2 regions of the Providencia sp. 2.29 genome follow, and region 2 is predicted to be linked to the other one. Evidence: predicted binding sites of a transcription regulator. Region 2 holds the regulator's gene; the other holds the start of a gene.
The links. The regulator PhoB, encoded in region 2, activates phosphate uptake and scavenging genes when phosphate is short. The targets are predictions, from matches to a motif close to CTGTCATAAAACTGNCNNAT.
Positions count from the first base shown of each region.

Region 1: a site for PhoB is predicted at 3,348-3,367, ahead of pstS (phosphate ABC transporter substrate-binding protein PstS). Genes of this name have one in related genera too.

Region 1 covers NZ_CP065420.1:274,186-280,671, forward strand. The annotation lists gene ompR (osmolarity response regulator transcription factor OmpR) at 1-708, shown strand, start outside; gene envZ (two-component system sensor histidine kinase EnvZ) at 705-2,036, shown strand; gene I3B46_RS01175 (hypothetical protein) at 2,224-2,979, shown strand; gene pstS (phosphate ABC transporter substrate-binding protein PstS) at 3,468-4,511, shown strand; gene pstC (phosphate ABC transporter permease PstC) at 4,624-5,580, shown strand; gene pstA (phosphate ABC transporter permease PstA) at 5,582-6,463, shown strand.
Region 2 covers NZ_CP065420.1:793,788-800,273, forward strand. The annotation lists gene I3B46_RS03400 (AAA family ATPase) at 1-1,985, opposite strand, end outside; gene sbcD (exonuclease subunit SbcD) at 1,982-3,199, opposite strand; gene phoB (phosphate regulon transcriptional regulator PhoB) at 3,483-4,172, shown strand; gene phoR (phosphate regulon sensor histidine kinase PhoR) at 4,192-5,508, shown strand; gene brnQ (branched-chain amino acid transport system II carrier protein) at 6,049-6,486, shown strand, end outside.

The sequences.
Region 1 (6,486 bases), 520 kb from region 2:
TATAAAGTTCTTGTCGTCGATGATGATATGCGTTTGCGTGCCTTGCTTGAACGCTACCTCACAGAGCAAGGATTTCAGGTACGTAGTGCCGCGAATGCTGAACAAATGGATAGGATCCTAACGAGGGAGTCGATTCATCTAATCGTTTTAGATTTGATGTTGCCAGGTGAAGATGGTCTGTCAATTTGTCGTCGTTTACGCAGCCAAAACAATCCAATACCGATTATTATGGTAACGGCTAAAGGTGAAGAGGTTGACCGTATTGTTGGTTTAGAGATTGGCGCCGACGATTACATTCCTAAACCTTTTAACCCGCGTGAATTACTTGCACGTATTCGTGCTGTATTACGTCGCCAAGCAAACGAATTGCCAGGCGCACCATCTCAGGATGATGCGATTATTACCTTCGGTAAGTTTAAACTGAACCTAGGCACACGTGAAATGTTCCAAGGCGAAGAAAATATGCCTTTGACGAGCGGTGAGTTTGCTGTACTTAAAGTATTGGTTTCGCACCCAAGGGAGCCATTATCTCGTGATAAGCTGATGAGCTTAGCGAGAGGCCGTGAATACAGTGCGATGGAACGTTCAATTGACGTTCAAATTTCACGTTTACGTCGTATGGTTGAAGAAGATCCAGCTCACCCTCGCTACATTCAGACAGTCTGGGGCTTGGGCTATGTATTTGTGCCGGACGGTAGTAAAGCATGAAGCGACTGAGGTTCTCTCGCCGTAGTACATTTTCGCGTTCGTTATTTTTGTTTGTTGCATTACTGTTTGCCAGCCTTGTCACCAGCTATATGGTGGTGCTGAATTTTGTTGTTATGCCAAGTTTGCAGCAATTCAACAAAGTGTTGGCTTATGAAGTGCGAACATTAATGACGGAGCGGATGGTGCTGCAAGATGGAACCACAGTACGGGTCTCTCCCGCATTACGTAAAAAAATCTACAATGAGTTGGGGATCACCTTTTATGCTCAATCAGCCGCGATGGAAGAAGGCTTAAATTGGGCGAAAGAATACGATTTTCTCAGCGAAAACATGTCGGAATATATTGGTGGCGAAGCCCAAGTGCGTCTTGAGCTTGGCCGCGAATATCCTATTCTTTGGTTGACCTCCTATCTTGCGCCTGATATCTGGGTGCGTGTGCCATTAACTGAAATTGGGCAAAACCAATTTTCGTTAGTATTCCGCTATACTTTAGCCATTTTTCTGTCTATTTTTGCAGGGGTCTGGCTCTATATTCGTTACCAAAACAAGCCATTACTTGAACTTGAATACCATGCAGGGCAAGTGGGGAAAGGGGTCATATTACCCGCCATGCAGGAAAAAGGGGCAACTGAGGTAAGAGCCGCGATCCGCTCCTTTAATCATATGGCTGCGGGCATAAAGACGCTTGAAAATGATCGGACAATTTTAATGGCGGGGGTCAGTCATGACTTACGTACCCCACTGACACGGATCCGATTGGCGACGGAAATGATGAGCCCTGAAGATGGCTACCTAGCAGAATCCATCAATAAGGATATTGAAGAGTGTGATGCGATTATTGGTCAGTTTATGGACTACCTGAAAACGGGTCAGGAAATGAATATGGAGTTTTGTGACCTAAATAGCATCCTCAATGAGGCAGTTACCGCTGAAACGAGCGTGACCGGTGAAATTGAAACGGCACTGGAGCCGGGTAGTCTGATCGTGAATGCGAATCCATTAGCCATTAAACGCGCCATCACCAATATGATTGTTAACGCTTATCGCTATGGTAACGGCTGGATCAAAGTGAGCAGTGGCAAAAATGAGGATTCGGTTTGGTTCCAAGTGGAAGATGATGGTGCAGGTATCAAAGAAGAAGATATTCAACGCTTCTTCCAACCTTTTGTGCAAGGTGAAAAAGCCCGTAGCAATAAGGGAACAGGGCTAGGATTGGCAATTATCCGCCGTATTGTCGATGCCCATGAAGGTAGTATCGAAATCCATAAAAGTGAACGCGGCGGTTTCGCCATTCGTGCACTCCTGCCATTGAAAGAAAAAGAAGAGTAACCATTGTCGGTAGTGGGTCGTATAAAACGACCTACCTTCTATTTTATTTCGGTATTAACGCCTATCTTACGCGCCAGTCATCATATAAAAAATAACTTACTCTATAAGTAATACCATCGTTATATAAAAGATCTGATAGTTATTTTATTTAGATAATAAACATAAATAAAATAACTCAGGTGAATTTATGCATATCTATTTTTCTAAACCTATTTGCTGTTTTCAGAGTAAAGCGGCATTAGCTTTCGCTGGAATAGAGGGAAAGCAAAAGCAGGCTACACTCTCCACGGGAATAATTAATATCAAAAACACAGTCGTAGGGCTGTTTCAAGAACCCAAAAAGGCCTTTAAGCAGGTGAAATGGAGCAAACAACTGGCAACCGTTATACAACTACCTCCAAATCAACCCTTAGCATCGAAAGGGGCATTATCTATTCCTATGCCACCCCCTATGCCAAAGCCTGATATTAAGCCCGCTCAAACAGGAGATGGCGGAAAAACAGGGATGGATCAAGTGATTGCCGAACTTAAAAATAGCCCAGTATTTAAAGCCAATGCGCAGAAATACCAAGCCGCAGCCACGGAGCAACCGACGTCGACAAATACACCGCCACCTCCACCGCCGATGGCAGAATTTGCGGGTCTTCGCAACAATATAGCGGCATCATCGCAGACCACTCATGGTAAAACGGGGATGGATCAAGTGATTGCTGAACTTAAAAATAGCCCAGTATTTAAAGCCAATGCGCAGAAATACCAAGCCGCAGCCACGGAGCAACCGACGTCGACAAATACACCGCCACCTCCACCGCCGATGGCAAAATTTGCAGGTCTTCGCAACACTATAGCGGCATCATCGCAGACCGCTCATGGTAAAACGGGGATGGATCAAGTAATCGCTCAGCTCAAACAACATCCGGTTTTCAAGTCAAATAAAGAATAATGAATATTTGCTTGTTGTTTGCGTAGCTGGCGTGAGGCTCAATTTTCGCTGATTATCTGCCTGCTTTATCATAAAGCAGGCACCACGCGAGATGACCATTTTGTGATGGTAGTCTGACCGCATACGCAAATTGCTGATTTTAATCCCTTGATGGCAAGCGCATGTTTCTCCCTTGAAACGGTGAATTAAACCGTATTATCAAAATAGAGAAGCAGTAAAAAAGGATTTTACGACTTTTTTATGACAGTTTGTCATGGTGGTCTCAATATAGAGATATTCTGCTCTGTATTTCATTACTTATTGATTTTATGGTCAATTTTGTTTTTTTAAGCTGCTGTTTTTTTCGATAGCTAGACGAAAATCGTCAATTGTCATAAAACTGTCATAAATCAGACATGTTGTTGTCATCAAATTGTCCTATTTTTCCTACCGTGACATTTCACCAACAATTTACTACTTAATTGTTTCTATACATCCCCGGAGGGATTATGAAAATGATGCGTACAACCTTAGCTAGCGTAATGGCAGCAACCCTTTCAATGACTGCAATGTCTTCTTTTGCTGCCACAAGCTTAACTGGCGCGGGTGCAACATTCCCTGCTCCTGTTTATGCTAAGTGGGCGGACTCTTATCAGAAAGAAACAGGTAATAAAGTGAACTATCAGGGGATTGGCTCTTCTGGTGGTGTTAAACAAATTAATGCAAAAACGGTTGATTTCGGTGCGTCTGATGCGCCATTAACCGATGAAAAATTGAAAGAAGATGGCCTATTCCAGTTCCCAACCGTAATCGGTGGTGTGGTACTGGCGGTTAACGTAAAAGGTATCCAGTCAGGTCAATTGACATTAGACGGTACAACATTAGGTGATATCTACCTCGGTAAAATCACCAAATGGAATGATCCTGCCATCGCTAAATTGAACCCAGGTGTTAACTTACCCGATCAAAACATTGCAGTGGTAAGACGCTCTGATGGCTCAGGTACGACGTTCGTATTTACGAGCTACTTATCAAAAGTCAGCTCAAGCTGGAAAAATGATATTGGTGCAGGCTCTACAGTAAACTGGCCGAAAAACAACGTCGCAGGTAAAGGTAACGATGGCGTTGCAGCTTTCGTCCAGCGTTTACCAGGCTCTATCGGTTATGTGGAGTATGCCTATGCGAAACAGAATAACCTTGCTTATACTAAACTCATTTCCGCAGATGGTAAGGTTGTTTCCCCAACAGGTGAAAGCTTCAGCGCAGCAGCGAAGAAAGTTGACTGGTCTAAGTCATTCGCTCAAGACCTGACTAACCGTAATGGTGAGAACGCATGGCCAATTACCTCAACCACGTTTATCTTAGTTCACAAAGATCAAGCGAATGCAGAAAAAGGAAAAGCTGTGCTCGATTTCTTTAACTGGGCTTATGAGAAAGGTGGTCAGCAAGCAGAAGCATTGGATTATGCTATCCTTCCTCAAGAAGTTGTGACAGCAATTCGTGCAGCATGGAAAACAGAAGTCAAAGATAGCCAAGGCAAACCACTGTTCTAATCAGTGAGCCTCGGGTTGGTAATGGTAGGCGGATGCTTAGGATTAACATCCGCCTTCTGACGTAGTAACTAAATCCTACTAAATAAAGTAGGTGTAGGATGAGACAAAGCGCATGGCCGAAAAAACAACGGCATTTAAAGCACCGAGCAAGTCAGGCGATGTGATATTTGGCGCATTAGTCAAAATTGCCGCGCTAATCACTTTGTTAATGCTTGGTGGCATCATTATTTCCCTTATTTTTGCCTCGTGGCCGAGTATGCAAAAATTTGGGTTTTCGTTTTTATGGACTAAAGAATGGGATGCTCCCGCTGAGGAGTTTGGTGCGCTTGTGCCTATCTATGGCACCATCGTCACATCACTGATAGCCCTGATTATTGCAGTACCCGTGAGCTTTGGTATTGCTCTTTTCTTAACTGAACTTGCACCTAATTGGTTAAAACGCCCATTAGGGATTGCGATTGAGCTTCTCGCTGCCATTCCTAGTATCGTTTATGGTATGTGGGGGCTGTTTGTTTTTGCGCCGCTGTTTGCGGAATATTTTCAAGAGCCTGTCGGCAATGTGATGTCGAGTATCCCAATTGTCGGTGAGCTTTTCTCAGGTCCTGCATTCGGGATTGGTATTTTGGCAGCAGGTATTATCCTCGCCATTATGATCATTCCTTATATTGCCTCTGTCATGCGTGACGTGTTTGAACAAACACCTGTCATGATGAAGGAGTCAGCATATGGTATCGGTTGTACCACATGGGAAGTGATCTGGAATATTGTTCTACCTTATACACGTAACGGTGTGATAGGTGGGGTAATGTTAGGTTTAGGGCGCGCGCTTGGTGAAACAATGGCGGTGACCTTTGTAATTGGTAATACGTATCAACTGGATAGTTTCTCGTTGTTTATGCCGAGTAACAGTATTACTTCTGCATTGGCGAATGAATTTGCCGAAGCGGAAGGTGGTCTACATACCGCTGCGCTGATGGAACTTGGGTTAATTCTATTTGTTATCACCTTTATTGTTCTGGCGATATCAAAACTCATGGTTATGCGTTTAGCGAAGAACGAGGGCCGTTAATATGTCGACATCCGATAATATTGTCGTTAATCAAAAAGAACGAGCCCGTCGTCAGGCATGGCGACGCCAAGTTAACCGAATCGCTCTGTTTGTTTCGATGCTAACGATGGCATTTGGGCTGTTCTGGTTAATTTGGATTTTGTTCTCAACCGTTACCAAAGGGTTCGATGGCATGTCATTGAACTTGTTCACAGAAATGACTCCTCCACCGAATACGGAAGGGGGCGGCCTTGCTAATGCTATCGTAGGTAGTGGGCTGTTGATCTTGTGGGCAACGGTCGTGGGTACACCGCTTGGGATCTTAGCAGGGATCTATTTGGCAGAGTATGGCCGTAAATCATGGCTAGCTTCTGTAACGCGTTTTATTAATGACATTTTGCTTTCAGCACCATCGATTGTGGTGGGGCTATTCGTCTATACCATTGTGGTGGCGCAAATGCAGCACTTCTCTGGCTGGGCTGGCGTTATCGCATTGGCGTTGTTGCAAATTCCGATTGTTATCCGTACCACTGAAAACATGTTGAAGTTAGTGCCGGATAGCTTACGAGAAGCCGCATATGCGCTAGGTACGCCAAAATGGAAAATGATTTTATCGATTACGCTTAAAGCATCTGTCTCCGGGATCATTACAGGTATTTTGCTGGCTATTGCTCGTATTGCGGGGGAAACCGCACCATTACTGTTCACATCACTGTCGAACCAGTTCTGGAGTACGGATATGAATGAGCCAATTGCTAACTTACCCGTCACTATCTTTAAATTTGCGATGAGCCCGTTCTCCGAATGGCAACAACTGGCATGGGCAGGGGTTCTATTAATCACCCTATGTGTCTTGTTAATTAACATCGTCGCACGTGTTGTGTTTGCTCAGAAAAAACACTAACCCCGGATTGAATAAAGATTTAT
Region 2 (6,486 bases):
TGTGCCTGTTGATTTTCTGCTTGGCGCTGCATTTCTCTTTGCAGTAGCGACTGTTGAGTGACTTGCGTTTGCTTAAGCTCTTCTAACTGTTTGGTTAATGCGATTAAGCGCTGTTCAGTTTGCGTTGGCTCTACAGATTGATATTGTTCAATTGCAGGGTGTTCGGTAGAGCCACAAAGTGGGCAAGGCTCACCCGCAATAAGTTGTTGGCGCTCCTTTTCTAAACTGACGATTTTCTGCTCTAAGCGTAACCGCGCATTCAAATCTGTTAAATGAGGCTGAAGGTGCGTAATTTGTGTTTCAGTTAGCTGGAGCTGCTTTTCAGCCTGAGAAATTGATTGGGTTAGCTCCTCTTGCTGGTGTTGTTTGATTTTTAATTGGTTTTGCTGCTCTTGCCATTGAGATAACAATAAAGGTAAAAGTTGGGCATGTTGTGATCTGGTGTGTAGCTGTTCTATTGATTGATTAAGTTGTTCAATATCTTGTTTTTCTTGCCACTCTAGATAGCGACTTTCAACGAGTTGATATGCCGCAGTATCCTGTTCAAGTTGGTGCTGCGTTTGGGCATTTTGCTCAATTTGCTGTTGTTGCTCGCTAACTAATGCTGACTGCTCTTGTTGCAGTAGTTGTTGTTTTTGCTCTAAGGCTTGTACTTTTTGACTCAATTCATCAATAAATTGACCTTGTTGCCGCCATAAACCTATTTGTTGGGTAATAGCCGCATCTTGGGGATGTTGCTGTAGGTAATGTTCAATTTGTTGTAACTCTTCACGGTCCAAATGAGCTTGATGTTGGGTTCGAGTAATTAAGCTGTGCTGCGATTGATATTCCGTGTGATATTGCTCTTTTTGTTCTGAAATTTCTTTAATCTGTTGGTGTAGATGAAGAATCGCATTATCTAATGGGCGAACGTGGGTATCGATCAACACGGTTTGCTGCTGAACATAATTTTGGTGCTGGCTATGCTCATGTTGGACTTGAGCAAGTTGTGCTTGTAAAGGCGCAAGTTGTTGAGTGTTATTTTCACACTGTTGTGAAAGGCTCTGTTGCTTCTCTAATAATTCATTTAATGCCTGTTGTTGGCGTTCCACATCCTGCCATAAAGGGCGCAAATTTTCAGCAGGCAGATTGTCTGAGAGTTTTTTAAACTGAGGCTCAGCGTCTTGATATGCCTTTTCAGCCTGCTGTTGATCAAGCTCTAACTGATGTAAGCGGGCAGTTAACTGTTGTTGGCGTTGCTGCCAATACAACGCTTGTTGGTTTCGCGTTCGTTTTTGATTAAGCTGCCTTTCTTGGTCTGCTAATACGGTTTGTTGTTCGATGAGGGCTTGATGTTCGCTTTCGGTGAGCAAATGAATGCTTTGCGCTCGAGCTTTTAAAATCTCTAAATCATTTTTGACCTGTTTGTGCTGGCGATAGATATAGCTGGATATTTGACTATAAATTTCCGTGCCGGTGATCTCTTCTAACAGATCGGCTCGCTCTTTTTCGCTCGCATTTAAAAAGGCGGCAAAATCCCCTTGTGAAAGCAAAATAGACTTTGTAAACCGTCCGAAATCTAGCCCTGTGATCTGAACAATTTGTTCTCGTATGTCACTGACTTTTTCCGCAATGATTTTACCGTCACTGACAGTCGCTAGCTCGGCTTTTGGCGGTTGTAATTTTCCTTCTGGCTTGTTGCTGGCTCGTCGTTGGCTCCAAAATGCGCGGTAAGCGATACCTTTGACCTCAAATTCCACTTCAGCCAAGCACTCGCCAGTATGGCGTGTCATAAGCTCATTTTGTTTAACGGATAGTGTACTTAAACGAGGTGTTTGGTGATAGAGTGCGAGACAAATAGCATCTAGTAAGGTGGTTTTACCCGCCCCAGTAGGGCCTGTGATCGCAAACAATCCTTGGCTAGCAAACGGCTCTTGGGTGAAGTCAATTTTCCATTCGCCTTTTAGAGAGTTAATATTTTTTAGGCGTAGACTTAAGATTTTCATGAATTTCCCTCTAACTCAGCACGCAAAGCGTCATAAGATTGCCTAAAGAGTACTAATAAGCGCTGCTCTTTTTCTTTATCATCTAGCGACTCTTCCGCTAAACGACGCAAAAATACCTCTTCGGCGGTAAGCTCATTTAAGGTTTCATTAGCGAGAGCTTGTTGGGGGTTTTGTGGTTTACGTGCACGGCGTAACAATACAACTTCAACGGGTAAGCCTTTGATAATACTTTCGATACGTTGTTGGATATCAGCAAGATAGTCCTGTGAAGCGACTTCGATATCTAACCAAACTGGGGGCGTATCTGGCTTGATAGAGAGTGCATGTAACTGATTTTGAATGTCTGCAAGTGACCCTTTTAGTGTTTGCAAAGGTTGAAAAGTTGGGATCGCAAGTTGGTGGATTTGCGACAGTTCGCGGCCATCAAACTCCACTAAGCAAACACTTTTTTGTTGGTTCGCTTCATCAAAGCTTAATGCAATCGGTGAACCAGAGTAACGAATATGTTGCTGTTGACCAATAACTTGCGGACGATGAATGTGCCCCAAGGCGATATAGTCAGCCGGAGGGAAAGCGGCAGAGGGAAATGCGTCTAAAGTACCAATATAGATATCACGCACAGAGTCCGTCAATTCAGCCCCGACAACCGTTAAATGCCCCGTTGCGATAATTGGGATATCTAACCCCATAGTTTGCCGCTGCTGCTCGGCAAGCTGATAGCTAGCTTGGTAATAGTCACGAATGGCTGTTTGTAATGATAGCTGCTTCTCTTCACTGCTCTGTCCTGCAACACTTAATTGAATATCTCTAGGGCGTAGAAAAGGGATCGCACACAACAGTGCTCCGGGTTGCCCTTGTGCATTCTTTAATGTGATCACATGGGGCGTTGCTCCTGAAGTGACGACATCCGTATTCAAATAGGCAAGCAGTGAACTGGTTTCATTTAAGACGGAAACAGAGTCATGGTTACCACTTAGGATCACCAATTGGCAACCTGTTTGCTGTAGCGAGACGACAAATTGATTATAAAGCTCACGGGCATAACTTGGGGGGGAGCCGGTATCAAAAATATCTCCCGCAACAATCATGGCATCAACTTGATGAAGTTTGACCTGCTCAATAAGCCAAGTTAAAAACTGTTGATGTTCGGCTGCGCGGCTTTTAGTGAAAAAATACTGGCCAAGGTGCCAGTCAGAGGTATGGATAATACGCATGAAGGCCCCTTCCTACGGCTTTATATGTATACTATGCTCAGTATACCCTATCATGACCCTTTAAGGGGATCTCTGAACAAGCAGACAATTCAATGTGATAACGATAGGCGAAGCAGCAGGCGCGACGATGTAAAGTATGACGAGAATGTTTCACTTAAATGACAATTTACCGCTAATATAGAAAGGATTATTGTTATTTGATGACGGTATTCATAATTCTGTCATAAAAGTGACGCATAATGCTTTCACTTTTAATGATCTCTTCTTATTTACAGGATTAATCATGGCAAGACGCATTCTAGTGGTTGAAGATGAAGCGCCCATCCGAGAAATGGTTTGTTTTGTATTAGAGCAGAATGGTTTTCAGTCGATTGAAGCTGATGATTATGATTCCGCCATCGCGCAGTTAGTTGATCCATTACCCGACCTTGTTTTATTAGACTGGATGATCCCTGGTGGTTCAGGCATTCAAGTGATTAAACACATGAAACGTGACAGTGATACGCGCGATATTCCTGTGATGATGTTAACCGCAAGAGGGGAGGAGGAGGACCGCGTAAAAGGATTGGAAGTGGGGGCGGATGATTACCTAATAAAGCCGTTTTCACCCAAAGAGCTTGTCGCTCGTGTGAAAGCCATTCTACGTCGTATTTCCCCGATGGCAACAGAAGACATTATTGAAATGAACGGGTTAACACTAGACCCAACGTCTCATCGGGTCAGCAGTAATGACACTCCTATTGATATGGGGCCGACGGAGTATAAGCTGCTGCATTTCTTTATGACTCACCCTGAACGAGTATATAGCCGCGAGCAGTTACTCAATTATGTATGGGGAGCGAATGTGTATGTTGAAGATAGAACGGTTGATGTGCATATCCGCCGCCTCAGAAAAGCCTTGGAGGCTGAAGGGCATGATAAAATGGTTCAAACAGTGCGTGGTACTGGTTATCGCTTCTCAGTGCGTTACTGATCAATAACAGGAGATACCAGTGCTTGAACGCCTATCATGGAAACAGCTAATTTGGGGGCTGTTTTTATTCATCTTACCTGCATTAATCTTATCGATTTTTATCGGCCATCTTGCATGGCTTTTAGTCATCTCATTGACCGCAGCGCTGATTTGGCACAGTTATAACTTGATGAAGTTGTCATATTGGTTATGGCTTGATCGGAGCATGCTGCCCCCTGATGGTAAAGGCGGCTGGGAGCCAATCTTTTATGGGATCTATCAGCTTCAGCAGCGCAACCGAAAACGTCGGCGTGAATTAGGGCAGTTGATCAAACGCTTTCGCAGTGGCGCAGAATCTCTCCCTGATGCCGTCGTAATGATGACTCTTGAAGGGAATATTTTCTGGTGTAATCGCCATGCTCAACATTTATTAGGTTTTCGCTGGCCGGAAGATAGCGGGCAACCGATTTTTAATTTATTACGCTATCCAGATTTCAGCCGTTATTTTACATTACAAAACTATGAACAAGCGTTAACGATAGAGCTAAACAGTGGCGCTATTGTTGAATTTCGTGTCTTACCTTATACCGAAGGTCAGCTATTAATGGTTGCGAGGGATGTCACGGAAAAGCGCCGATTAGAAAAAGCACGTAGAGACTTTTTTGCGAATGTCAGCCATGAACTACGCACACCACTAACGGTGATCCAAGGTTATCTTGAAGTATTAGATGATCAAGAAAATGCCTCAGCTGCCAACAAAAAAGCGTTAACGGTAATGCAAGAGCAGGCGCATCGAATGGATAATTTGATTAAACAACTGTTACAGTTATCTCGCATTGAAGTGGCGCCTCATATTAATTTAGATGAGCAGGTAAATATTCCTGTAATTTTAAAAATGATTGAACAGGAAGCGATGAGTTTAAGCCAAGGGCGGCAACAGTTTAAATTTATGGTTGATGAAAAGCTGTATGTTTACGGTAATGAAGAGCAGCTTCGTAGTGCGGTGGCTAACTTGGTCTATAATGCCATTATGCATACACCGGAAGGAACAACGATCCAAGTCAGTTGGCAGAAAACACATAATGGGGCACGTTTTGGCGTTGCTGATAATGGGTTGGGGATCCCCCCAGAGCATATTCCACGTTTAACTGAACGTTTCTACCGTGTTGATAAGGCGAGGTCTCGCCAAACAGGGGGAGGAACGGGGCTTGGTTTAGCGATCGTCAAGCACGCTTTGCAGCATCATAATAGCCAATTAATGATAACCAGTCAGTTAGGCAAGGGGAGCGAATTCTCTTTTACTCTGCCTCCTGTATTGATCGTATCAGACAAAAAAACAGCTAAAACACTTCATTAAAGATGTGACATACCTCGATGAGAGCGGCAAACAGCCGTTCTTATCGACCCAATCCAACATATCATTATCACCGCCAGATATGTCGCTCCTTCTTATTTAAAAAATGAATCTCTCTATATTTGTGATGGGTTATTAAAAATTTCTGTTTTCTAAAAAACCTATATTTCGCTTTGCAAAACCATAATCGATTTAAAAGATAAGATAAATAATGGTTTAATTGGTTGTTTTTTGTTCAAATCATATAGCGCATATTCTTATTTTACTGACAGTAATCACTAGTTATAAAAAATACTTTAGAGATTTATTCTTGTTTTTAGGTTTGCTATTGCCTTTTTTCCCTATAAAAGTTTTACTTGTAGCCAGTTATTGGCGATTTTTTCTGTTTTTTGATTTTTAATCTTGCCTGATGTGATAAATCGTACACATTGTATTGTTTATCAACTTGTTAATTAGAATTCTATACCGCCATTTATAATTCAAAGAGTTACTGATTGGTTACTCTATATTTTCTAACACCGTTACAAAGATTTAACATAAAATATGGCTCATCGTTTAACATCCAGAGATATTCTTGCCTTAGGTTTTATGACCTTTGCGCTCTTCGTTGGTGCTGGAAATATCATATTTCCACCAATGGTTGGCTTACAGGCTGGCGAGCAAGTGTGGACTGCCGCGCTAGGCTTTTTGGTTACAGGTGTGGGGTTGCCTGTTTTAACCGTTGTGGCATTAGCCAAAGTGGGTGGGGGTATTGAAGCCCTAAGTACACCTGTTGGTAAAACGGCGGGGCTATTGCTTGCTGTTGTTGCTTACCTGTCCGTTGGCCCGCTATTCGCCACGCCTCGCACTGCGACGGTTTCTTACAAAGTGGGGATTGCACCGCTACTTGGTGGTGAATCAGATATATCATTATTAATTTATAGTGCAGTCTATTTTGTGCTAGTCATCGGTATTTCTCTATACCCAGGTAAACTACTGGAT